3 regions of the Virgibacillus salidurans genome follow, and region 1 is predicted to be linked to each of the others. Evidence: riboswitches for the same ligand, from Rfam matches in the RefSeq annotation. Region 1 holds a riboswitch; each other region holds the start of a gene.

The links. Region 1 has a riboswitch for S-adenosylmethionine ahead of KFZ58_RS17320 (PLP-dependent aspartate aminotransferase family protein). Riboswitches for the same ligand answer to the same signal wherever they lie in the genome.
Region 2: another riboswitch for S-adenosylmethionine. It lies ahead of KFZ58_RS07585 (methionine biosynthesis PLP-dependent protein); the one in region 1 lies ahead of KFZ58_RS17320 (PLP-dependent aspartate aminotransferase family protein).
Region 3: another riboswitch for S-adenosylmethionine. It lies ahead of KFZ58_RS14720 (LLM class flavin-dependent oxidoreductase); the one in region 1 lies ahead of KFZ58_RS17320 (PLP-dependent aspartate aminotransferase family protein).

What each region holds. Positions count from the first base shown of each region.
Region 1 is NZ_CP074373.1:3,476,387-3,484,914, forward strand. It holds gene cls (cardiolipin synthase) at 1-18, opposite strand, end outside; gene megL (methionine gamma-lyase) at 239-1,423, opposite strand; gene rarD (EamA family transporter RarD) at 1,569-2,471, shown strand; gene KFZ58_RS17315 (nuclease-related domain-containing protein) at 3,149-4,000, opposite strand; SAM riboswitch class I at 4,212-4,328, shown strand; gene KFZ58_RS17320 (PLP-dependent aspartate aminotransferase family protein) at 4,446-6,170, shown strand; gene KFZ58_RS17325 (SGNH/GDSL hydrolase family protein) at 6,456-7,364, shown strand; gene KFZ58_RS17330 (YpmS family protein) at 7,370-8,008, shown strand; gene KFZ58_RS17335 (hypothetical protein) at 8,099-8,528, opposite strand, start outside.
Region 2 is NZ_CP074373.1:1,451,780-1,460,307, forward strand. It holds gene KFZ58_RS07560 (2-hydroxycarboxylate transporter family protein) at 1-300, shown strand, start outside; gene ectA (diaminobutyrate acetyltransferase) at 733-1,263, shown strand; partial or broken gene ectB (diaminobutyrate--2-oxoglutarate transaminase) at 1,268-2,541, shown strand; gene KFZ58_RS07575 (ectoine synthase) at 2,594-2,980, shown strand; gene metC (cystathionine beta-lyase) at 3,722-4,888, opposite strand; partial or broken gene KFZ58_RS07585 (methionine biosynthesis PLP-dependent protein) at 4,885-6,005, opposite strand; SAM riboswitch class I at 6,086-6,192, opposite strand; gene KFZ58_RS07590 (5-methyltetrahydropteroyltriglutamate--homocysteine S-methyltransferase) at 6,328-7,434, opposite strand; gene KFZ58_RS07595 (homocysteine S-methyltransferase family protein) at 7,498-8,528, opposite strand, start outside.
Region 3 is NZ_CP074373.1:2,881,985-2,890,512, reverse strand. It holds gene KFZ58_RS14735 (AAA family ATPase) at 1-2,670, shown strand, start outside; gene KFZ58_RS14730 (hypothetical protein) at 2,812-3,036, shown strand; gene KFZ58_RS14725 (MDR family MFS transporter) at 3,459-4,868, shown strand; SAM riboswitch class I at 5,041-5,138, shown strand; partial or broken gene KFZ58_RS14720 (LLM class flavin-dependent oxidoreductase) at 5,344-6,719, shown strand; gene KFZ58_RS14715 (sodium:solute symporter family protein) at 6,863-8,380, shown strand; gene KFZ58_RS14710 (Uma2 family endonuclease) at 8,491-8,528, opposite strand, start outside.

The DNA.
Region 1 (8,528 bases):
ATATGCCCATATTCCCATCAAGCAAATCTCCCACCTATTTGCGAATGATTAATTTTTGTCTACCTATAATATAGCATAAAGTTACATTTTTTTCGCAACGTACTCATTAATCACGCCAATGTATTTTATACTACCCCAAAAATCGGAAAAGAAAACACGTCTTTATAGTGGAGACAAGAGGATAGAAGTTGGAGGTCGGATTGGAAATCGGCGAGGTGACCGATTTCCATTCTTCATTTTACACTTGATCTAATGCCTGTTCTAAATCCTCCCAAATATCCTCCCATGCCTCAAGCCCGACAGAAAGGCGAATAAGTTGATCCGTTATCCCCATTTTATTGCGCGATTCTTCCGGAACAACTGCGTGGGTCATCGTTGCAGGATGCTGTATTAATGTCTCTGCATCACCAAGACTCACGGCAAGTTTTAAAAAGGACAGCTTATTTAACATTGCTTGAGCATCCGCTTTTGTCCCCTTGATTTCAAATGAGATCAGACCACCGCCACGCTTCATTTGCTTTTCCTTTATCGGATAATCCGGATGACGCCCATCACCTGGGTAGTAGGCGTTTGCAACTTTCGGATGCTTGCGTAATTTTTCAAAAACCCTTTCTGCATTATCACAATGACGATCCAAACGAATGGCCAAGGTTTTGAGTCCTCTAATCAAAAGCCAGGCATCAAACGGAGACATAACGCCGCCAATGTCCTTCTGGGTTGTCATAGCAACCGAATCAAGGAAATCTTTTTTCCCCACAACTAAACCTGCGACGACATCACCGTGCCCGCCAATATATTTCGTCGCACTATGGACAACAACATCAGCTCCCAGCTCAAGCGGCCGCTGTAGATATGGGGTTGAAAATGTATTATCAACGACGACAGGAATACCATACTCTTTTGCAACTTCTGCAACCAGCTGCAAATCGATCAGCTTCATTGTCGGGTTAATCGGGGTTTCAACATAGATTAATGACGTCTCCGGCCTAATCAGAGAGCGAATTTCCTCCTTGGATTCCATAGTGGAGAAGTCATGGGAAATATTGTATTTATCCTTCATCATGGTCAGTAATCCGAATGTGCAGCCATATAAACCGGATGAGCATACAATATGATCACCTGCTTTGGTTAAGGCGATTAAGACGGCAGAAACTGCTGCCATCCCTGAACCAAATGCAAGCCCCCGCTCTCCATTTTCAAGTTTCGCAATACGCTCTTCCAGCACGGTAACGGTTGGATTTCCTATTCGCGAATAGACATACCCCTCTTCCTCACCGGCAAATCGGCGCTCCCCCTGCTGAGCCGAATCAAATGTATAGGTCGATGTTTGAAATAATGGTGTGGTCAAACTCCCAAGCATTTCTTTTGAATCATACCCTTCATGAATAACCGCTGTTTCAAAGTGTTTATGTTTTTTTGACATGAAATTTCCCCCTCATGATTAATGATACGCTACTACTATCATAATCTACAAAACTCATTTTTGAAAGCGTTTTCTTAATCTGATTAATTGCTTTACGATATATTTCCTCTTAAAATTAGTTTACTATAATGACGGAGGGCGCTATATGAAAAACAATCTCGGAATTATATATACAGCATTGGCTTACGTACTATGGGGATTCCTGCCAATCTATTGGAAATTGGTTGAGGACGTTCCTCCCGGGGAGACACTGGCACATCGTATTGTCTGGTCATTTATTTTCATGCTTGGCATTGTATTGATTTTACGAAAATGGACTCCTTTTATACAGGAATTGAACGTCATTATCAGAAACAAGAAAAGACTGCTCGGCATAACCCTTGCATCTATTTTCATCAGTTTGAACTGGCTCACATTTATATGGGCAGTCAATAGTGATCACGTCATTCAAGCAAGTTTGGGATATTATATTAATCCACTTATCAGTATTTTACTGGGGATTATTGTGCTGAAAGAGAAAGTCACAAGAAAACAAGCGCTCTCCTTTATTCTTGCGGGTATCGGCGTCATCTACCTAACATTCAGTTTTGGTGTATTTCCATGGATTTCTATCATTCTAGCGCTTACTTTCGGGTTCTATGGTTTATTGAAAAAGAGGCTTGACGTTAGCGCCATGTTCGGCCTGACCATTGAAACCATGATCGTCACACCGATTGCCTGTCTTTATTTATTCGCCATTCCTGACAGTGCTTTTACACTGGAAAATCTGGTCTCACCTGTGAATTTTCTGTTAATCGGCGCAGGAATCGTGACCGCAGTTCCATTGCTGTTATTTGCAAGCGGAGCTAAGCTAATTCCGCTAGCGATGGTCGGCTTTCTGCAATATATTGCCCCAACGATCATGTTAATTCTCGGCGTATTTCTATACGAAGAACCCTTTACCAGCGGGCATGCTGTAGCATTTGTATTTATTTGGTCTGCTTTGTTTATTTATATGAGTTCAAGATATAAGCGGGGTGGTGCTAGGCGGGAGGCTCGTGAAAAATAAGTCATCTGTATGACTGGGGTTGGAAAAGGGGCAGGAATGAGCGTCATAAGAAGTTCATGGCGACAATAAATCAGGAAAAGATGTATTTGACGTCGACATGAACCTTTCATGACTACCGTGAATCCGAAAATGATACCTTTAACGTTGTCATGAGCTGTTCATGGCTACCGTGAATCCGAAAATATCCCCTTTGACGTCGTCATAAACCGTTCATGGCTACCGCGAACCCGAAAATATCCCCTTTGACGTCGTCATAACCCGTTCATGACTACCGCGAACCCGAAAATATCCCCTTTGACGTCGTCATAAACCGTTCATGGCTACCGCGAACCCGAAAATATCCCCTTTGACGTCGTCATAACCCGTTCATGGCTACCGTGAATCCGAAAATATCCCCTTTGACGTCGTCATAACCCGTTCATGGCTACCGCGAACCCGAAAATATCCCCTTTGACGTCGTCATAACCCGTTCATGACTACCGCGAACCCGAAAATATCCCCTTTGACGTCGTCATAACCCGTTCATGGCTACCGCGAACCCGAAAATATCCCCTTTGACGTCGTCATAACCCGTTCATGGCTACCGTAATCCTGAACATGTTCCCTAACGTTAACATGAACCGTTCATGGCTACCTTAAATCTAAGAAAAGGAGCTAAAGCGGTAGCCATAAAAGGTCTAATCGCCGCATTCAGCATAGTAGGAGTATTTTCCATGACCTATACGTATGAAATTTTTGTTCAATACTCTACTAATCGTTTTCTTTGATTTAATTTCGTTACACCAATCATGAATCACTGTAGTTGTTATTTTTTCATTAGGAAATAGCAATTGAAATTGACCTACATTCCTTAATATAGAAGCATCCGTGTCCTCTTCATGGCCACAGCTATCACAAACTATGTATCTATCTTTTACAGATAACAAAAAGGAATTACATGCAAGGCAGGTTATTCCCTTTTTCAGTTCAGCATAGTCATAATTGGGTATACGAGTGAATGGGGATTCATCTTCACTAAGCTTTACTAGCATTTCAGCAATTTTTATATTTTTATTTCCACCTGATGAACTTCTGCTTAATTGTCTTAGGAAACGATTGAGTTGACTGGGTAAAATAATAGGCACGTCTATAGATGCTTGGAATAATGTGAATTCGGGATTGATAAAAATGATGTGTGATTTGACTGGAAGGTTAACACCGTGATGTTGGAGTAATTGTCTGAGTAAGGATTCGCATCGCGTCAGTTGCAAGACGGGATCTTTAATTTCCTTTTTTGATTTTGTGTACCATCTTTCATTTTCAATAAAGAATTCCCCTTCGTAATTTTTCACATCAATAAGATGGATGAAATTTTCATAAATGATCAGTGTATCAATTTGAAAAAAAGTATTATTCCATTCAAGCAATAAATCATGTAATATGATTAGCCTGTCCGACAATCCCTCCAATCGTGCTGCAAATTTTTGTTCACCTTCATATCCCTTCTCAAGGATTACATAGTATTGCTTATCCGTATCTGATAGATGCATGCGCATATCTAAATATCGGAGGAGCTGCAATTCTCTCGATTCGGTAACCGTCATTTTCTACTTCCTCTCATTCTTTTTAAACTAATAGTATGAAAAAACACCCAATTTATCAAGTTTAATTGAATTCAATTAAATAAAAATTTATTCCCCAAAACGGTTGACATTCCATCCAAATTACCGTTATACTGTTCAGTAATTTAGAAAAATTAATCTCTTATCAAGAGTGGCGGAGGGATAGGCCCTTTGATGCCCGGCAACCTGAAGGCAACACAATTTGCCTTTTACGGTGCTAAATCCTACAGATCAACATTGGTCTGGAAGATAAGAGGAGGATCGTTTACATATACGCCCTCTTCTTAGGAAGGGGGTTATTTATTTATCCCCTCTTCCTCCCAGATACGTTAAAAAGCGGCACTACTGCCAAAAATCCAAGGAGGAATTATTCATGTCTAACTTTCAATTTCACAATCCGGAAACAGTATTACTTCACGGGGGCCAAGAACCGGATCCTGCAACTGGGTCAAGGGCTGTGCCAATCTACCAAACAACATCCTATGTATTTCGCGATACGGAACATGCGCAGAATTTATTTGGCCTAGCAGAACCAGGAAACATTTACAGCCGTATTATGAATCCGACTGTCGATGCTTTTGAGACTCGGATGGCACAACTTGAGGATGGAATCGGGGCTGTCGCAACATCATCCGGGATGGCAGCAATTACACTTTCCATTCTTAATATTGCTGGTTCAGGTGATGAGATCATCGCTGACAGTAATTTATATGGTGGAACGTACAATCTTTTTGCAAATACATTGCCTCGTTACGGTATCGATGTAAAATTCGTTGACGGCACGGATCCTGAAGCAATTCGAGGTGCTATTACAGATAAAACAAAGGCTGTCTTCGCTGAAATTATTACAAATCCAAGTCTGAATATATTTGATGTGGAAACGGTTGGCGAAATCGCACATGAAAACAATATTCCTTTAATCATTGACAATACGTTTGCCACGCCATATGGCACAAAACCACTAACATGGGGTGCAGATATTGTCGTCCACTCTGCGACAAAATGGATTGGTGGGCATGGTACAACAATCGGCGGTGTCGTTGTGGATGGTGGCCGATTTGATTGGGGCAACGGACGCTTCCCTGGTTTTACCGAGCCCGACGCAAGCTACAATGGCCTCCGCTATGTTGATCTGGGGCCAGCAGCCTATGCGACAAAATTACGTGTGCAGCTCCTGCGTGATATCGGTGCGTCCCTGAGTCCACAAAGTGCGTTCTTATTCCTTCAGGGGTTGGAGACATTGCATCTGCGTATTGAGCGTCATAATAAAAATGCCGAAGAGGTCGCAGCTTATTTACAAAAACATCCAGCTGTAGAATGGGTTAATTTCCCAGGGCTAGAAGAGCACCCATCCCATCAGCTTGCGAAAAAATATCTTGCTAAGGGATTCGGTTCTGTTATCACGTTTGGTATCAAAGGCGGCCGAGATGCCGGCAGAAAGTTAATTGATAATGTTACACTCTGGTCCCATGTTGCTAATGTCGGTGATGCAAAATCACTCATTATTCATCCAGCATCAACCACACATCAACAATTAAGCGCGGAGGACTTAGAAAAAAGCGGAACAACGGAAGAATTAGTCCGCCTATCGATTGGCATTGAGTCACCGAAAGATATTTTAGTCGATCTAGATCAAGCCATTGCCAAAGCTGTGGATCAGCCGCCACTTTTTGAAGCTACGGAAGAAGATGCTATAAAATGGCTGCTTACTTCCCCATTTGATCGTAAAGATGGAGGGGCTCGTAAAAAAGTAATTGCAACTGTGACTGATTCTGATAACAAACTTGATAAAAGCGGCAAGCAACTGGCAAAACTCGGATTCAGCGTTATCCCTATCAATGGTGAGTCGAAGCTGGAGGACATTCCTGAAGAAGTGGATGCCGTATGGGTGAACAACAAACAGCTACCGCAATCAACCATTGAGCAATTTATCAATAAACAGGGAAAAATATTGTTAGTGGAAGCACCGGATACGAATGATCAAACATTAGAAAATGCACGTGCTGCAGGGATTACCGTGATTACGAATAAAAATCCGTATGAAGAAGCGGTCCGTCTGAGGAATAACCGTAAAGTAGCGGATCCGTTGGAAGTGTAAGTTGTTGTAAATGCTTAGGGTGAGGTTTTTCTCTGGGGTTGATATTTCTGCCCTGAGGTTGATTCTTTCGCCCTGGGCGAAACTTCCTCCCCACAAGAAGTCATCCAATTTAAGTTTAACTTCTCTCTATAAAGGAAAAAGCATTAAAAATCGCCTTCACAGAAGGCGATTTTTTAGTATGATAAGATCAATCCAAAGGTATATTAAAAATACTTTCGAATTTATTTGCGACATGAGACAATATACTAATTCATACGTATAATATAACAGCCGGGTGTGGTAAACATGAAGAAGAAAAATTTTATGATTGCGATTTTTGTTCTTATCATTGGGGCAGGAATTTTTGCATTAATCAATCGACCTACCGCAACTTTAGATAATATAACGCCTCCGCCAGGTGATGAGACAGAAACAACTCAAAACGAGACAAACGAAGAAGCTAATGAAGAACCGCAGGAAGAAGAGGAAGAAACCGAACAAAGTGATGAAACTGATCAGAGGCAGTTTTCAACGACAATTTTCGAGGCGTTTCAGGAAACAGTTGATTTCTTTACCAATCGAGACACACACATTGTTGCTGTTGGCGACTCCCTAACACAAGGGGTCGGAAGCAGTGATGACCAGGGCGGTTATGTTGAAATACTGGATCGCGCTATCAATGCTGAAAACCAAATTGTGTCATTTGATAATTTTGGCATACGCGGCGATCGATCAGATCAGCTGTTGGAACGCTTGGATAATCCGGAAGTTTCCAACGCAATTGAAGAAGCGGATATTGTTTTAATAACGATCGGGGCAAATGATATCATGAAAGTATTCAGGGAAAATTTTACGAACTTAACGATCGAGGAGTTTAGAGAGGAACGGGTCAATTATGAAGAAAGGCTCAACCAAATTTTTACCAAGCTTCAAAATATAAATCCGAACACCGATATATATTTATTAGGATTTTATAACCCCTTCGAACAATACTTTCAGGATATTGAAGAACTTGGTATGATTGTGGAGTCATGGAATAGAACCGGAAGTGACATTGCCGAGGAAGACGCGGCTATCACATTCATCCCAACAGTCGATTTATTCAATGATCCAGACGCAGATTTATTCGCAGACGATAACTTTCATCCAAATGATCGTGGCTATCAACGAATGGCAAGAAGGGTGATGGATTATTTAACTAATGAAGAAGGATGAGCGCGATGTCACAACGAAAAGAACTCCATCAATCGAATAAAAATAAATGGAAACGATTATTTTATGGTTTATTAAGTGTGAATGTCCTTTTTTTGCTGGTCATCGTCGCACTCATTTTCTGGCCTGTTTCCGAGAACACCTTTCCATCAAATGAGGAGCAGGAAGCACAAGAAAGCTCCGAGTTTACGGTTCGAACGACCAAAAATAACTTGAATGAATTGATCAATGCCTATATAGATCAGGCATTATCGAACACAGGTCACGAGTATAGCATCTCCCTTGAGGAAGATGTCCATTTAATTGGCGAGTTGCCGGTATTTTCCAGTACTGTGCCACTTTCCGTTCATTTAGAACCACTCGTGCAAGAAAATGGGGATCTCATTTTAGAACAAAGATCAATCTCGCTTGGATTATTGGAATTACCGAATCAAAGAATTATGTCATATATGGAACAATATTTATCAATGCCTGAATGGGTAACGATCAACCCACAAGATGAGGAAATTTATGTTGCGGTTACCGACATGGACCTGCGTAGTAACTTTGAAGTCAGTGTGGAACATATTGATTTGGAGGCAAATAATATCGCATTTAATATTCGAATTCCATATCGGACATTAGGCATTGACCAGATAGAACCATAATAGGAAAAGCTGAACCAGCACTACCGAAAATTGATGGGTTCAGCTTTTTTCATTAAAAAAAGAACCGCTACACCTAGTGTATGGCTCTTCTCATCTGATAACAAATCGTTTCACTTTTGCGGATAATAATAAGATTACTGATTGCTTTTGCAATTTTTGCTTACGCTTCACTAATTTTCTCTCTGTATCCATGAAGTAATCGCTGAGTTTTCCTTGATAAATCAGTTGCATGCCCTCATGCGTTCGAATATCAGCAGGCGTCGTAAAGCATGCAGGCTTCATAAACTGAAATGTCTCTAGATCCCGTAATACCGTCGCCACAAACTGGGAACAAAATAAGGCATTCCTGCGATTAATTTCAAATTGGAATAAGACACCAAGAAGACCAATAAAATTAAATTTATACGCTTCTTTCTTTGCTTCAATTTCTTTTATATGATGGATAATTACTTCACAGTCGTTTTCAGAAACCGTGTAGCTGTAAATAGCAGAATTCGAGTTTTTCATAAAATCACTGTGG
Region 2 (8,528 bases), 1.8 Mb from region 1:
TATACAGACCTCGAAACAGTTATAGCTGCGATTTCATTCGAATATATTATTCTCGTAGCAAGTGTCGTAATCGGTGCAATTATTGGTGCCGGTGGCGTAGGAAAACTGGTTGGATTTAAGCCAATCGAATCTGCAATTACAGCAGGATTATGTATGGCAAATATGGGGGGAACTGGAGATGTGGCAGTATTATCTGCAGCTAAAAGAATGGAACTTATGCCATTCGCACAATTATCTTCCCGTTTGGGGGGAGCTCTCATCCTTGTAATTGCCGGTCTGTTAGTGCCATTGTTTATGTAACTAGAGAGGAAGCAAGGTACCGGATCGCTTGCTTCCAAATGTAAAATTGAATCGTAATGAACCTGCTCCCATTGCAGAAGTGAGAACAATAATCTCGCTTCTGCAATGGGAGCCTATTTTTTCATAACTTTAAACATTGGCTGGATAATTATTGATTTAGACTCTTTTCTATTTAAAAAATTTATAATTGATGTAGTATTTATTGTATTTTTTCCCTAATCCCTATAAATTCTGTCTATTTCTTATTATTTCGTAGTTATTTATAGGCTGTGGCAACTATTTTTAATTAATCGGATGGAATCACGTTTAAACACGCTGAATCACGTTTAATGCCTTTTGACGAAATCAATCCTTGGATTTAATCTTAATAGGTACGCAATTTACAAAAATAATTTCGGAGGTGAGAGCATCAGTAAAGGCGGAATTGGCGAATTGACAAGAGAAAAGGACATTCAAACAGATTTTCATTTTCGTAAGCCAAGTAAAGACGATGGGGCAGCTGTTTGGGGGTTGATTAAACATACAGGCGTGCTTGACCTTAACTCCTCTTATAGCTATCTTATGTGGTGTGAGATCTTTTCGGAAACATCGATTGTCACGGAAAGAGAAGGGGAGACTGTCGGTTTCATTTCCGGGTTTATTCATCCGGATACACCGAATACATTGTTCATTTGGCAAGTAGCTGTTAACGAATCCGAACGTGGTAATGGGTTGGGGACGAAGATGTTGTTTCAACTGCTGAACCGTGAACATTGCGAGGCGGTTGAATACGTAGAAGCAACCGTATCTCCATCAAATACGCCGTCACAAAACCTATTTCAAGGTCTTGCAAAAAAACTTGAGACCAATTGTGAGGTAGGCGATTATTTTTCATCAAATGATTTTCCAGGAGAAGGTCATGAGGATGAACTATTGTTTAAAATCGGACCTATTCAAGAAGAAAAAATAGTTATAAAAGGATGATTTCATGACAACGGCTTTGTTAAGCGATAAGAAAATGAAAACGTTTGAAGAGATAGAATCAACCGTAAGAAGTTACAGCAGAGGATGGCCGACCATTTTTGAAAAAGCTAAAGGCTATAAGCTGTGGGATATAGATGGAAAAGAGTATATTGATTTTTTTGCAGGAGCTGGGGCGCTGAATTATGGACATAATGATGACGCCATGCAGGAAAAATTAATTGAGTATATTAAAAATGATGGAATTATACACAGCCTCGATATGGCAACAACTACAAGAAAGGAATTTCTCGAACGCTTCAAAGAAGTAATTTTAACACCACGAAATCTTGATTATAAGATCATGTTTCCAGGACCAACTGGAACAAATACTGTGGAGAGCGCGTTGAAAATAGCCAGAAAAGTAACTGGCAGAGATACGGTGATCAGTTTTACAAATGCTTTTCACGGAATGACAATTGGTTCCCTATCTGTGACAGCTAACTCATTTAAACGTCATGGTGCAGGTATCCCGCTTCATCATACGGTATCTATGCCATTCGATGATTATGTGGAGGATCAGGATTCACTGGCTTATTTGGAAAGATTTCTTGAGGATAGCGGAAGTGGCGTTGCCCTGCCGGCAGCCATTATTCTGGAAACAGTTCAAGGAGAAGGTGGCATGAATGCTGCCAGATTAGAGTGGGTGAAAAAAGTAGAACGTATTTGCAAGCGCTGGGACATTTTATTAATTATTGATGATGTTCAAGCAGGTTGTGGACGAACCGGTACATTCTTCAGCTTTGAGCCTGCCGGAATTAATCCGGATATTGTCTGTCTTTCCAAATCAATTGGCGGAATTGGGCTGCCAATGGCGATCACATTAATTAAACCAGAATATGATCAATGGGAGCCAGGCGAACATAACGGAACATTCCGTGGAAATAATCTGGCATTTCTCGCAGCAACAGAAGCCTTGACTAACTGGGAAACAGATGAATTCAGTAAAGACATTCAAGCGAAAGCCAATATATTGACTGAAACAATAAACCTTTGGGTAAAAAATTATCCAGAGCTGAAGGCTGAAGCTCGTGGCAGGGGCTAATGCAAGGTATAGCCATTGATGTGGACGGTCTTGCAAGTGATATTTGTGCAGAGGCTTTCAAGCGCGGTCTAATTGTGGAAACTTCCGGACCAAACGATGAAGTTGTCAAATTCTTACCACCACTGAATATTGAGAAAGAAGGCCTTGAAAAAGGGCTCGGGATTCTTGATGATAGTATTAAGCATGTTCTTGCTTAAGTTAAAATACACGACTAAATAGACAATTTATAATGGCAAAGGGGAAATAGAAATGATCGTAAAATCACTTGAAGAAATTGTTGGAACTACAGACGAAACATCTGATGAAAACTGGACGAGTCGCCGCTTTTTACTGAAAAAAGACGGGGTCGGCTTCAGCATGAATGATACCCTTATTAAAGCAGGAACAGATAATTTCTTCTGGTACAAAAATCACATTGAAGCGGTTTACTGCATTGAAGGGGAAGGCGAAATTGAAAAGGTCGAAACCGGAGATGTGTATCAAATTAAAGCAGGGACGATGTATATCCTCGATGAAAATGATAAGCATCGACTACGTGCCAGAACGCAGATGCGTATGGTTTGTGTATTTAACCCACCGCTTGTAGGAAGAGAGACACATAATGAAGAAGGATATTATCCGTTGTTGACGGAGTAGGGATAGAATTATAGAAGGGAGCCAGGCTTATTAGTCTGGTTTCTTTTTATCTTGATCTATTAAAAAATGCACTCTGATAATTTAAAATTAAATATATATATTGCAACTTTTCAGGTCCCCCCAAAATCCTCCTCCTTTTAAATTCCCTCAGGACACACTCCATTTTCTGTAGTATCATTAAAATATGGAAAAACAGGCGATGATTATTCAAGGAAGAAAGTCGCAACTGAAGATATTAGATGGATTCGGCATCTGATGACGACCAATCCCTCTTGGCACCGTTCGCGAGTTTCCAGAGAAATTTGCTTGGCCTGAAATTGGGTGTATGAAAACGGAGGCCCCCAAAGAAATTGCTTGTCGATCCCTTTTGCGCAAACTTGAACAAAAAGGGTTTATCATACTTTCCGCTCAACGAAACCCGGGGTGGAGTGGTTATCAGAAGAAGCAACCGGTGGTTAACCATGATACCAGGGGTATTTCAGGGCGCCTGCGCGACATAACGCTGATTCGTCTCGTTTCTGTCGCGAAGACGAAGAACAAAATCGTTTAATTTCTTTTGTTTCCACTTCTTGCAATGCTTCTTGAGAAATTTTTCCTTCTTTAGAACCTTTTCTTGCCTCATGTAAAATTTCTGAACGTAATAAACTTCCAACGTGATCTGCTTTAAACGAAGTTTTTACTATTGTTTTTTCATTTCAATTTCCTCTTTCTAAAATTTTTTAAGTATGCATATTTAAGTAGTCATTTTTGACGGACAGCTTTTTGTAAAGCCTGATCTAGATCTGTAATTAAATCGTCTGCATGTTCCAGTCCAATAGAAAGTCTAAATAATCCATCAGAAATTCCTCTTTTTTCTCGTTCTTCCCTTGGCATTGCAGCATGGGACATTGTAGCCGGATAGGAAAGAATTGTCTCGACTGCACCCAGACTAACAGCGAAAACTGACAAGCGGACATATTCCACAAAAGTTTTGGCTACTAGATCATCATTTAATTCAAATGAAAGGACGGCTCCAGCACCTGTCGTTTGACCAACATGGATACCATGTCCTGTATGGGAAGGTAATCCAGGATAATACACTTTTTTAATTAACGAATGATCGTTTAAGAAAGCGGCGATTTTGTGTGCTGCTTCGGTTGACTGTTTTAGACGAGTTCCCAATGTTTTGATCCCCTGGATTAATAGATAAGAATCTTGCGCACCTAAAATTGCCCCAAAGGAATTCTGCATTAAGGCTAATTTTTCACCAAGTTCTTCATCTTTTGTGACTGCTAAACCGGCAATAATATCGCTATGCCCGGATAGAAATTTGGTCGCACTATGAAGCACGATATCCACTCCAAGGTCTAGCGGATTTTGATAGAGTGGTGACATAAATGTGTTGTCAAGATACGTTAAACAATTATTCGTTTTGGCAATGCGTACAACCGCTTTAATATCGGTAATGTTTAAACAGGGATTAGATGGTGTTTCCATATAGATGATTTTTGTGTTCGGCTTGATTGCGCTAGCTACTTCGTTAAGTTCCGACATATTGACAAATGTATGGTCAATTTTAAACTTGGTTAATACTTCAGTCACAAAACGATAGGTGCCACCGTAGACGTCCCTGGAAACCAACACATGGTCACCAGCTGATAGCAGCATAAAAGCAGAAGATATCGCCGCCATACCAGAAGCAAACGCGAACCCTCTAGTTCCGCCTTCTAGCCCGGCAATTGTTTCTTCTAATGCTTGCCTTGTTGGGTTCCCTGATCGGCTATAATCAAACGGACTAAAATGATCAAAGCTTTCTTGGTGAAATGTTGAGGATAGATAAATAGGAACATTTACTGCACCAGTTTTCTGTTCTATATCTACGCTCCTTGATGCGTGGATGAATTTTGTTTCTAAATGTTCATTGCTCATATCTCAATTTCCTCCTTTTTCAAATAGGAAAATACACGTTTCAAGTCTTCGATAATGTTTCCTACATCTTCAATACCAACGGAAAAACGTAATAATCGATCGTCAATTCCTCGTCGTATTCGTTCTTCAACTGGTATGTCTGCATGGGTCTGTGTGGCAGGATAAGTAATGAAACTTTCCACCCCACCAAGACTTTCGGCAAACGTAATTAATTGCAGGTTTGCTAAAAAGGATTCAACCCATCTACTTTCTTTAAGGCGGAATGAAAGCATACCGCCGATTCCGGTATATAATACATCGGTAACAGCAGGTTCACTTTTCAAATACTCGGTAATTTCCTTGGCATTTTCTTCGTGGCGTTTCATCCGTAAACCAAGCGTTTTTAATCCCCTAATTAATAGCCAAGAGTCAAAAGCAGACAATACTGCACCAGAGGCATTATGGTTGGTTGCTAGTCTTTCATAAATTCCCTCTCCCTTAGCAATGACCAATCCAGCCAGTACATCATTGTGTCCGCCGATGTATTTCGTTGCACTATGAATAACAATATCAGCTCCTGATTCTAACGGTCGTTGCAGATAAGGGGTTAAAAAAGTATTGTCAACAATAAGTAATAGATTATATTTATGGGCAAGTGATGCATACGATTCGATGTCAATTTCCTGCATTAATGGATTTGTTGGTGTTTCAATGAATAATGCCTTTGTTTTATTGGTAATCAACTTTTCCGTTTCATTGAAATCGTTAAATTTAGAGTAGGTTGTTTTTATCTTATAGGCATCTTCATAATGTTTCAGTAACCGATATGTTCCCCATAAATATCCTCTGGAACAATTAATTCATCATCCGTTTGGAAAAGGGAGAGTGTTAACTGAATAGCAGCCATCCCTGAACTACAGGCATATCCACTATCACCAGCTTCTAGTTCTGCTATTCCTTCTTCTAAAATAGTTCGTGTTGGATTTTTGGTACGTGTATAATCATATCCTGTGGACCTACCAAGTCCTTGATGTTGATATGCTGTCGATAAATAAATCGGTGGGCTTATTGCACCAGTCGTCTTGTCAGAATGATTGCCCAACTGCGCCAACAGCGTGTCGATGCTTTTCTCCGTCATGTTATCAATCCCTTTTCTGTGAATTAAGCAAAATAAAAGGACCTTCAATAAGAAGAAGGTCCTTAATACCGAAAACTATCTTCATATCTTCTAGGTAATATACCTATTGGAATTAGCAACTTGGACTTAAATAAGACCGGTTGCTAAGACTTTAACGGACCAATCTCTCTGTCTCTCTGGATAAGAACAGTAATTTGGAAAAACTTATTTCTCTCACTGAATAATTTTCACATGATCAAAACTACCATTTCGGATGTTTGTAAATTAATAGGTGTTTATCATAAAGATAGAAAGGCCCCTTATCACTGAAAAGGGCTTTGAATTATCCCCAAATTTCTTTAGAAATGTCAACAATAAATTTTAGTTTTCTCCATTGATCTTCTTCTGTTAATTTATTTCCATGATGGGTTGAAGCGAATCCGCATTGTGTACTCAAGCATATTTGTTCAAGTGGTACATATTGTGATGCTTCCTGAATTCGTGCTTTTATTGATTCTTTATCTTCAAGTTCACCATTTTTGGATGTTAAGACACCAAGTACAACTCTTGATCCGCCATTTGGAATAAATTCTAATGGTTTGAAATCACCTGAACGTTCATCATCGTATTCCAAGAAAAATCCATCAACTTTTTCCTTTGCAAATAGTTTAGGGGCAATAAGTTCATAGCTTCCTTCAAAAGCCCAATTAGACCGATAGTTTCCACGACATAAGTGGGTCGTCACGAACAAATCTTTTGGTTTTCCTTCTAATACTTCATTTATAACTCGCAATGCAAGATCAATAAGTGTTTCTCGTGAATATTTACCATCATTAAACGGGATATCTGGAGAAGAAAGGCCAGCAATATAAACATCATCAAATTGTAAATAGCGAACTCCAGCATCGTAAAACGCCTTTAATGCATCACGATATGTTCTTATTACGTCATTTGCATATTCCTCAATGTCAGGATAGATACTCTCGTCGATAATTCCCTCATTAAACAGTTGATTAGGACTAGGAATCGTTTGTTTGGCAACCGCACGACCATCAACAATTTTATTAAATTCAACAAAATCTTTTATAAATGGATGGTTAGGATTAAAGGTAACTTTTCCTATATTTCGGATATTATATTTTTCCGTTTCCTCATTACCATGGAAAATATATCCTATATCGGGGACATATCCCTCTATACCATTCAAATGTTCTAAGAAATCGGTATGCCAAAATCTACGTCTAAACTCACCGTCAGTTACTGCTTCTAATCCAACTTCAATTTGTTTGTCAACGATTCGTTTAATTTCTTTTGTCTCAACTTCACGTAATTGTTCTGCTGTAATATTTCCTTCTTGGAATTCCTTTCTCGCTTCATGTAAATTCTCTGGTCGTAATAGACTTCCAACTTGATCTCCTCGAAATGGTGCTTTTATTAATGTGATTGACATTTAAATTCCTTCTTTCTTTTTTATTTTTTTGAAATTAGTGTTATCGTTCCATAAATCTATCTCTTAAGCTTTTAACCGATAGTTCAAATTGTGTTCTTTTAGTGTTTTGTCTTTTCCAAATAAGAAATGCTTTTCCATGTCGGGGGAGTATTTTGAATTCACGGCTTCAACACCCACCGCCTCAGCCACTGCACGCAGCATTGCTGGTGATGCACCACAACATAAACCAATATAATTTATACCAATTTCTTTTGCTTCCTTTGCCCAGGCTGCTAATTCATAACGGTTATGATAAAGTGGATCCAGTGCAGTCGGGAAAGTTGTTTCTAATGGTAAATGACAACTACATCCTCCGTCCGGTAAATTAAAGAATGTTGGATTTTCTTCGGATGTGCGGTAAGGAATTGGTAAGCCACCAACATATCCGTTTACGGCTTTTCTTATGTCAGCTAAATATGGTTGCATTGTGTCCGGACCACGGAAACAATTCATCCCAACGACCAATGCGCCTTTTTCTGAAAGTATTTTGCAAGATTCATCTACAGTATAACCATCTCTTAAAATGTTTTCCCCCATTAGTCCAAGTGTGATAACAGCTGGTAATCCTTGTTTAAGAATCTCTTCCAGTGCAATGAGTGCTTCTTCATGATAGTAAAATGTTTCACCATTAATGAAATCGACGCCTTCTTCCTTGCACCAACTTGTCATTTCAGCAAACATATTTCTTACCTGTTGCTTTGATTCAGCATCTTCTGGGTCAAAGAGATTGGTGTTGGAAATATTTCCAGCAACTAATGCTTCTTCTATTGGATGCTCTTTAGCAACTTCTTTTGCTAAACGGATGGCATTACGATTGAGTGGTTCTAACAAGTCCTCCTTACCGATAATACGCATCTTTTCTCGATGTGCATTATATGTAAATGCAAGTACAACATCTGAACCAGCATTCATATAATCCCTATATGCTTGTTTAAGTGCCTCGGGGTTATTCAATGCTACTTCAGGAACAAAGGAACCAGCTTGTAAGTACCCCCTTCGTTCTAATTCGAATAAATACCCTTCCCCAGCAATCACTGTTCCATCTTTAAGACGTT
Region 3 (8,528 bases), 590 kb from region 1:
TTAATGGGCTTAACGCAAGATCAATTTAAGCAGATCGTCATGCTGCCACAGGGTGAATTTCGAAAACTGTTAACCTCCCAAACGGAAAATAAGGAGGAAATTTTGCGCCGGCTTTTTAAAACTGAACCGTACCAACAAATCAGTGAGCGATTGCGGACGAAGAAAAAGGCGATAGAAGATGCGTTTAATCAAGCCAAACAAACGCGGGATAATTATATCGAACATATTCGCGCGAGCCTTCCAATGCGCGAAGAATCTCTTATTTTCCAAGTGTTATCCGAGGAGCACTATAATGAACATCAGATTATCGACGGATTGGATGCGGAGCTCAGCTTTTACGCCCAGCAAATAAGCATGGATCAGAAAAAATATGAAGAAGCATACAAAGCGCATGATAAAAAGCAGACCGAGTTCCACCAGGCGCAAGCACTAAATGAGCGTTTTGAAGAGTTGAGTCGAAAAGAGGGCCGGTTGAAGGAACTAAAAAGTCAAGTCCCCTTATATGAAAAAAAGCAAAAACAGCTTGAAGATGCCGAACGTGCAAGCAAAATTGTGCCATATGAAAATCAAAGGCAAGAATGGCGAGCGGAAGAAAAGAACAAGACAAAGATTCTACATGATGCTGAAAACGCAAAGAAATTAGCTGACGATAGCGTTGAAAAGGTCCAGATCATCTATCAGCAGGAGGAAGCGAAACAGACGGAAAGGGAAGACATCCGCAGACAACTCGATCGTTTTCAAGAATTTTTACCAATCGTCAAAGAAATCGATGTAAAAAAACAACAGGTACAGGAGCTGAAGAACAAAGAAAAGCACGCCTTCAATCAGCTGCAAAAGCTCCAGGCAGAAATCAAAGATAAAAAGGCTAAAACGGAAAATTATAATGAGCAGATCAAGGTAATGGATCAACAAGTTAGCCAACTGCCGGACAAACAGCAAAAATTAATAGACATGCGGGAACAAGCAAAAGTGTTGATCGATTTCCTAGATTTAAGCGAAAAACAAGCTGAACACAAGAAGGAAGAAACCCACAGGAAGGAAGTTTTTGAAAAACAAAAAGAAACCTATACCACATTAGAGAAAACGTGGCTTAATGATCAGGCGCATGTTTTAGCCAGCCACCTGCATGACGGGGAGGCTTGCCCGGTTTGTGGGAGTCACGATCATCCTAGGAAAGCTACAAGTGAATCCGAAATGATCACAAAAGAGCAACTCGATTCTGCAAAGCAGGAGTTGGATGAGAAGGACAAGCTTTACCGAACTGCAGCTGCTAATCTGGAATCCATTACAGCACAATTGAAGGAAAAAGAGCGTGCAGTTGCATCCTATTCGGTACAGGTTGACGCGGTATCAACAGCTAAAGACCAAATCGTTGATGAAGGAAAAAAACTAAAAGCAGAAGTAAATGAGCTTCAGACCATAAGGGAAAAGCTTGCTAAATATAAGGAAGAATATGAACAGACAAATGAAGCTTACAAGCAGCTGGAAGCAAAAGAAAAAGAGGCTGAAAAAGCACATCAGCAAGCCAAAACAGATTATGAAACGGATCTCGCCGTTTACCAGGAAAGAATACAGCGCATCCCTGAGGAAGTAAGGGCGTTATCTGTATTAGAACAGAAGATAAAGGAAACGGAAAGCGTTAAAAACCAGCTGGAAAAGTCTTGGCAGGACGCGCAGACAAAGCTGCAGCAAGCGAGAGACGAACAAACAAAAGCTACCAGCAATCTCACCAATGCGAATAAGCAAGTAGAAGAGGCGAAAACGAAGCGACAAAAGTGCGATCAGCAGTTTATCGACGCACTTACGCAGGCTGCTTTTGACGAGGAACAAGCGTATCAGCAAGCGAAGATGCCTGAACGAGACTCACAGCATTTGAAAAATGATATTGAGCTTTTTAACCAAAATCGATCAACATTACAGGAACAAGTAGCTGAATTAAAAGACGCACTAAAAGACAAGCAACATGTGGATTTACGTGTCTTGCAAGAACGATTGAGTGAGTTAAAACAAGCTTATGAAGCAGCGTTTAAAAAATGGAATCAATCCAAGGAATATCATCAAGAAGCAGCGTCGCTGAAGACAAGTATCATGGATGCAAACGTGCGCGTTCGCGAAACGGAAAAGAACTTGAGCACTATTACGGATTTATATGACGTCATCAGAGGTCAGAACATGCAAAAAGTCTCATTCGAGCGGTATCTGCAAATCGAATACTTAGAGCAAATCATTGACGCTGCAAACCAGCGCATGAAGCGCCTGTCCAATGGCCAATTTTTCCTGATGCGAAGTGATCGCCAGGAATCCCACGGAAGGCAAAGCGGACTCACACTTGATGTTTATGATGCCTATACCGGGCAAACGAGGGATGTCAAGACATTGTCAGGCGGGGAAAAGTTTAATGCCTCCCTATGTTTAGCACTCGGCATGTCCGATGTGATTCAAAGTTTTCAAGGAAATATTTCAATTGAAACCATGTTCATTGATGAAGGTTTCGGTACATTAGATGAGGAATCGCTGAATAAAGCAATCGATGCACTGGTTGACCTGCAAAAATCAGGCCGGATGATTGGCGTTATTTCCCATGTACAAGAGTTAAAAACGATTTTTCCGGCAGTGCTTGAGGTGAGGAAAACAAAAGAGGGTTCAAGTCGGACCCAATTTGTGGTGTGAGCGGGGACTGTCCCCCGCTGCTCTAATGTGTTAAAGTGCAAGTGTGAAGTAAGATGATTAAAAAATACAGTCTTGCTGCTCAACAATCGGTCCATTTTGGTCGGTGGTGCGTAATTTTCACCGAATTAAGGAGTTGTTTATATGTTAAACTTCCCAAAAATTTCAGAAGTTAGGTTTACTAAATTAATCATTCACTCCATTTTTGCTGTGGTTGCCCTATCTATTTTAACCTTTCTAAGCAAAGATATAGTTGGTTTGGCACTTGGGCATCCAATTGAAAAGGATATCAGCTATGTATCCACAATATTACTTGTCATTTGGCTGTTATTTGCTATACAACGTGATAAATATCAGAAAACAATATAGCAAATGATGGAAATTTTTAAAACAATGGGACGCTTATTTGGAATAAATACCTGTAAATAATTTGATCATTTTTTACTTGGCAGATAGGAAAGTATAAACTTTCCTATGCTACATAAGTGCGGACTTTGGTTGTTACCTAAAGGCTTGGTGACAACCAAGTTTTCTAATGTTATTCCATTAAGGCGTTCTGTTTGAGTAAGAACGGAAATCCCGTTAAAACTGATGAGCTGCTTTACATATAGCGTTTTAAACAACTTCTATGGAGTATAATTTCCTCTGCTATTTTCTTCATCCCTAAAATCAACTACAAAATACAATCCTACTGAAACTTTAAAATTGCCTTTTATGTTTTTGATATGATATATTGGGAAAATGTGATTTAATCTATGATTAGTTTTTATTGCAAGAAAAGGTGGTATATAATGGAAAATACAAAAACGTTTAATTGGAAAAAACAAATACCGCTTTTCGCGATATTATTATCAGGTGCTTTTATTACTATTTTGAATCAGACACTTCTTGGGACTGCGCTTCCGCCTATCATGGAAGACCTAAATTTAAGTGAGAGTACAGCGCAATGGTTGCAGTCTGTTTTCATGCTGGTAAACGGTATTATGATTCCAGTAACAGCTTTTTTAATAGATAAATTTTCAACACGTAAGCTGTTTCTGACTGCTATGGGATTGTTTACTATAGGAACTTTTATTGCAGCTATTTCACCAAATTTCTCATTCTTAATGGCTGGACGCGTTTTTCAAGCGGCAGGAGCTGGTATAATGATGCCGCTTATGCAGACAATCTTGTTCCTTACCTTTCCCGTACACAGAAGAGGTTCGGCGATGGGATTGTTCGGGCTTGTCATCGCATTTGCACCGGCAATTGGTCCGAGTCTAGCAGGCTTTCTTGTTGATCAATTCCCATGGCGCAGTGTTTTTTATGTTGTACTGCCCATTGCGATTATAGACATTATAGCGGCTTACTTCTTACTCAAAAATGTGACGGAACAGAAGAATCCGAGATTGGATATATTATCTGTTATCCTCTCAACCATTGGGTTCGGTGGGCTCCTGTACGGTTTCAGTGTCGCTGGAGACGCTGGATGGCTCAGCTATCAGGTAATCTTATCTATTGTTTTCGGGGCAATTTCTCTCTATTGGTTCATTACAAGACAATTGAAATTGAAAGAGCCGCTCCTCGAATTCAGGGTGTTTAAACATGGCACATTTACGCTAGCGACTGCTCTTGGGATGGTTGTCTTCGCTGCAATGATTGGAACAAATGTTATTTTGCCATTATACATGCAGAATATGGTTGGGTTCTCGGCACTCACATCCGGTCTTGTGTTGTTACCTGGAGCTATTATTATGGGATTTTCAAATCCGATTACCGGATATCTCTTTGATAGATTTGGAGGAAAGTGGCTTGCTCGCGGTGGTCTTTTACTATTATCACTGACCACTTTCGCGTTCACGGATTTATCTGCGGATACAAGCTTCGCATATCTAGCAAGCATGAATGGTATTCGAATGATTTCAATTGCAATGGTGATGATGCCAATGACAACCCTGGCCTTGAATCAGTTGCCTGACCATCTTATACCACATGGGACTGCGGTTAATAACACATTCCGCCAAGTCTCCGGGTCGATCGGTACTGCGGTTCTTGTCACCATCATGACGACAACTGCCATACAAGACGACACAGTGAATGGTATTATTCATGGTGTGAATGTTTCCTTTATCGTAGCGGCAATCACAGCAATCCTTGGATTCATACTTTCGTTTAAACTCAAAGAAGAAGTAAAACCGAGAGATCGTTCAACGGAAAGTTAAAATATTTACTGATATGGAAGATAATCTTAAACTAAGGGGCGCAATTCTGAAGTGAGAATTGTGCTCTTTTTAATTTAAGGCCATATTGTTGAAGAAAGTTTATCTAAATTTCCCACTTGACAGTTTTTCCTGTATCCGTTATGATATGTAGAAATCTTAAAAATTGAATATTTCCTTATCAAGAGTCGGGGGAGGAACTGGTCCTGTGATCCCGCAGCAACCGTTAACACGGTGCTAATTCCAGCAAGCATTTCGCTTGAAAGATGAGACGTGTTTAAATAAATTTTAACCTCTTCCTCATCGGTAGAGGTTTTTTTATTGGAAATTGGTGACAGCTGGATTTCTGCACGCGATACACGTATCTTTTAATCTGAGTAATTATATAAGGAAAGTTTGATTATTTTTAGGAGGTGAACTGTTTTATAACGGAGCACGAGGAGCCAAACTTAAAATCTATTAAAAAAGGAGTATTTACATTATGACAAAACAAATTCATTTGAACGGGTTTATCCAAAATTCACCTTCTCCGCATTCCATGGGGCTGTGGAAACATGAATTGGATCAGGGAACAAATCATAATAGTTTATCTTATTGGACAGAAACAGCTCAAATTTTAGAACGTGGGAAATTTGATGCGTTATTTATTGCCGATGTACTTGGAACATACAGTGTATATGGAAACAGCCATGATGCGGCTGCTCGGCATGCAGTTCAGCTTCCAGCGCATGATCCGTTAATCCCTATTTCGGCAATGGCAGCAGTCACTAAAAATTTGGGCTTTGCGCCGACGATTTCCGCTACATATGCACAACCCTATTCGCTAGCACGGCAGTTATCGACACTTGATCATTTAACCGGGGTAGGATTGCGTGGAATGTGGTGACATCGTATCTGGAAAGCGAAGCAGTTAATCTTGGCCTTAAGACCCGTCTACCCAAGGAACTCCGTTATGACCGTGCAGATGAGTTTCTGAACGTTGTCTATAAATTATGGGAACACAGCTGGGAGAACGATGCGGTTGTTTATGATAAAGAAAACGATACCTATGCAGATCCGGATAAAGTACATTTGATCGACCATGAAGGTGAATTTTTCAATGTTCCAGGCCCGCATTTGGTAGAACCGTCGCCTCAGCGCACCCCGGTACTTTTTCAAGCAGGAGCTTCTCCAAAGGGGAGAGATTTTGCTGCCAAACATGCTGAAGCTGTTTTTACAAAAAATCATTCACTGGAAGCTTTAAAAGCGTATGTTGCAGATATACGGAAGCGAACGGTGGAACAGGGGAGAAGACAGGAGGATGTATTTGTTTCTCAATTGATTCTACCAATTATCGGATCAACTGAAGAAGAGGCTAATATGAAATATGAAGATTTGATCAATCATATTAGCTTTGAGGGTACGGCTTCGCTTTTGTCAGGGCATACTGGGATTGATTTTTCCAAATATGATCCGGATCAGTACATTGAAGATATTGAGACAGAAGCAGTTCAGGGAAATTTGGATTTATATACAAAAGATCCGAATAAAAAGTGGACCTTACGAGAAGCTGTTAAAAATCATGGGCTTGGAAATGGTACCGTTAAATTTATTGGAACTCCGGAACAAATTGCAGATCGCATGGTGGAGTGGTCGAATGAAGGAGATGTGGATGGTTTTACGATTGCCCAAGCTTATTCACCGGGTACCTATCGTGAGTTTGTTGATCATGTAGTTCCTGAATTACAGAAACGTGGTGTCTACCGACAGGAATATGAAGGACAGACGTTAAGAGAAAATATGTTTGAAAAAGGAAGTGCTCACTTGCCGGATAACCATCCTGCGAAAAGGATTGGAACTGTTCAGACAAAATAATAATAAAATGAAGTTCTACCATTCGATAAGAAAATGGAGGAAATTATGTTTACAATTTATTGGATTGCCATCGTCATATGTTGGATTGTGGGATTGATAATATGGAATAAAATCTACCCGAAACAAAAAGGTGGGGGAAGTTGATGCTGGGTGATGATAATAATATATTAATATGGCTGATATTGGGAGCGTTGTTGGGATATTTTCTATTAACGACCTGGCTAGGAAAACGAGGTTCAGCCCATAGTAAGTCGATGAAAGGATTTGCTATCGCAAAAGGAAAGGTGAATCCCTGGATTGTCGGAATCAGTTTCGGGGCAAGCTATGCAAGTGCAAATCTATTTATCGGAGTTCCCGGGTGGGCTTATACCTATGGTGCACCGGTACTTTGGTATTCGCTGGGATGCTTTGGGGTCTCATGGATAGGGTTGCTTCTTTTTGCTAAAACCTTCTGGGAGCAGGGGCAAAAAAAGGAAGGCAGCCTCACCTTGCCGCAATGGCTAGGGATTCGATATCAAAGTAAAGCATTACAGGTAGTTGTTGCCTTACTCATTTTATTCAACATTTATTATATTGTTGCTCAAAATGTTGGCTTAGCAACCATGTTTGAAACAATCATAGGGATCCCGTACATGTGGGGAATTCTTATAGGGGTAACCATAACTGTCGTCTATGTTAGTTTGGGGGGCGCCTTTGCCCAGTTGATCACGGACGGAATACAAGGTACGGTCATGTCGGTCATTTCCGTCCTGTTGTTTATTTCGCTGTTTTGGTCCATCGGAGGGGGATGGAATGTTTTAGGTAACTTGCAAACGCAGATGGGCGCAATCGATGGAAGTATGTTAGGTCTAACTTCAGAGAACGGTCCGTTTCACAGTGTATTTGCTATTTTGAGCATCCAATGGCTGCTGTTTAGTTTTGCTTTGCTTCCCCATCTAATGAATAAAGTGCTGACTGTAGAGAAGAAAGAGGATTTACGTAAGTTTACGCTATCTTCCGGAATAACGTTATTTGTACTATCTACGTTTTCTGTATTTGCTGGTATGGCTGCACGTATTACGGTCCCAAATCTGTCATCTCCAGATAGTGCAGTACCAGCCTATATTATGGAGGTTTTTCCTACTATTCTAGTAGTCTTAATGGTCGTAGGAATTATTTCAGCTATCTTGTCCACGACAGATAGCCTGTATCTCGGCATGACAACAAGCATTGGCAACGATCTTTATAAAGTGCTCGTGGCTCCAATTCTTTACAAAGATAAAAAAATTTCCAAGAGAAAATTAGATCAAAAAGCAGTAAGGGTTTCCCGGATTTCGCTTATCCTAATTGGAGGACTCACGTTATACATGTCTATTGATAGACCGGATTCGTTGGCGTTATTAGCTCAAATCGGCACCTCAGCAATCCTAAGTGGTATCGCGGCGCCTATTACGCTAAGCTACTTTTGGAAAAAAGCGCATCGTACAGGCGCGTTGGCATCCGTTGTGTTGGGGCCGAGCTGTTTCATCTTTTTAACAGGAACAGGGATTATTGAACAGGTGTTTGAAGCAATGTTTTACAGTTCGCTGTTGGGTTACACCGTAATGATATCTGTTAGTATTCTGGCTGAGTATTTAGAAAAGCAGAAGAAGCATTATTATTTGAAGCGACATGCTAGATAAGAAAGTCAGGCTTATTGGGTCTGTCCCTCACTTCTTTATCATATTAAAGCGGTGGGGACAGGCCCTATTCACAATCATGCCCCTGCTGTTCATCCCCATCAATCAAATGCTCAAGCAAAGACATCCTGCAAGTCTGCCTCCAACTCTT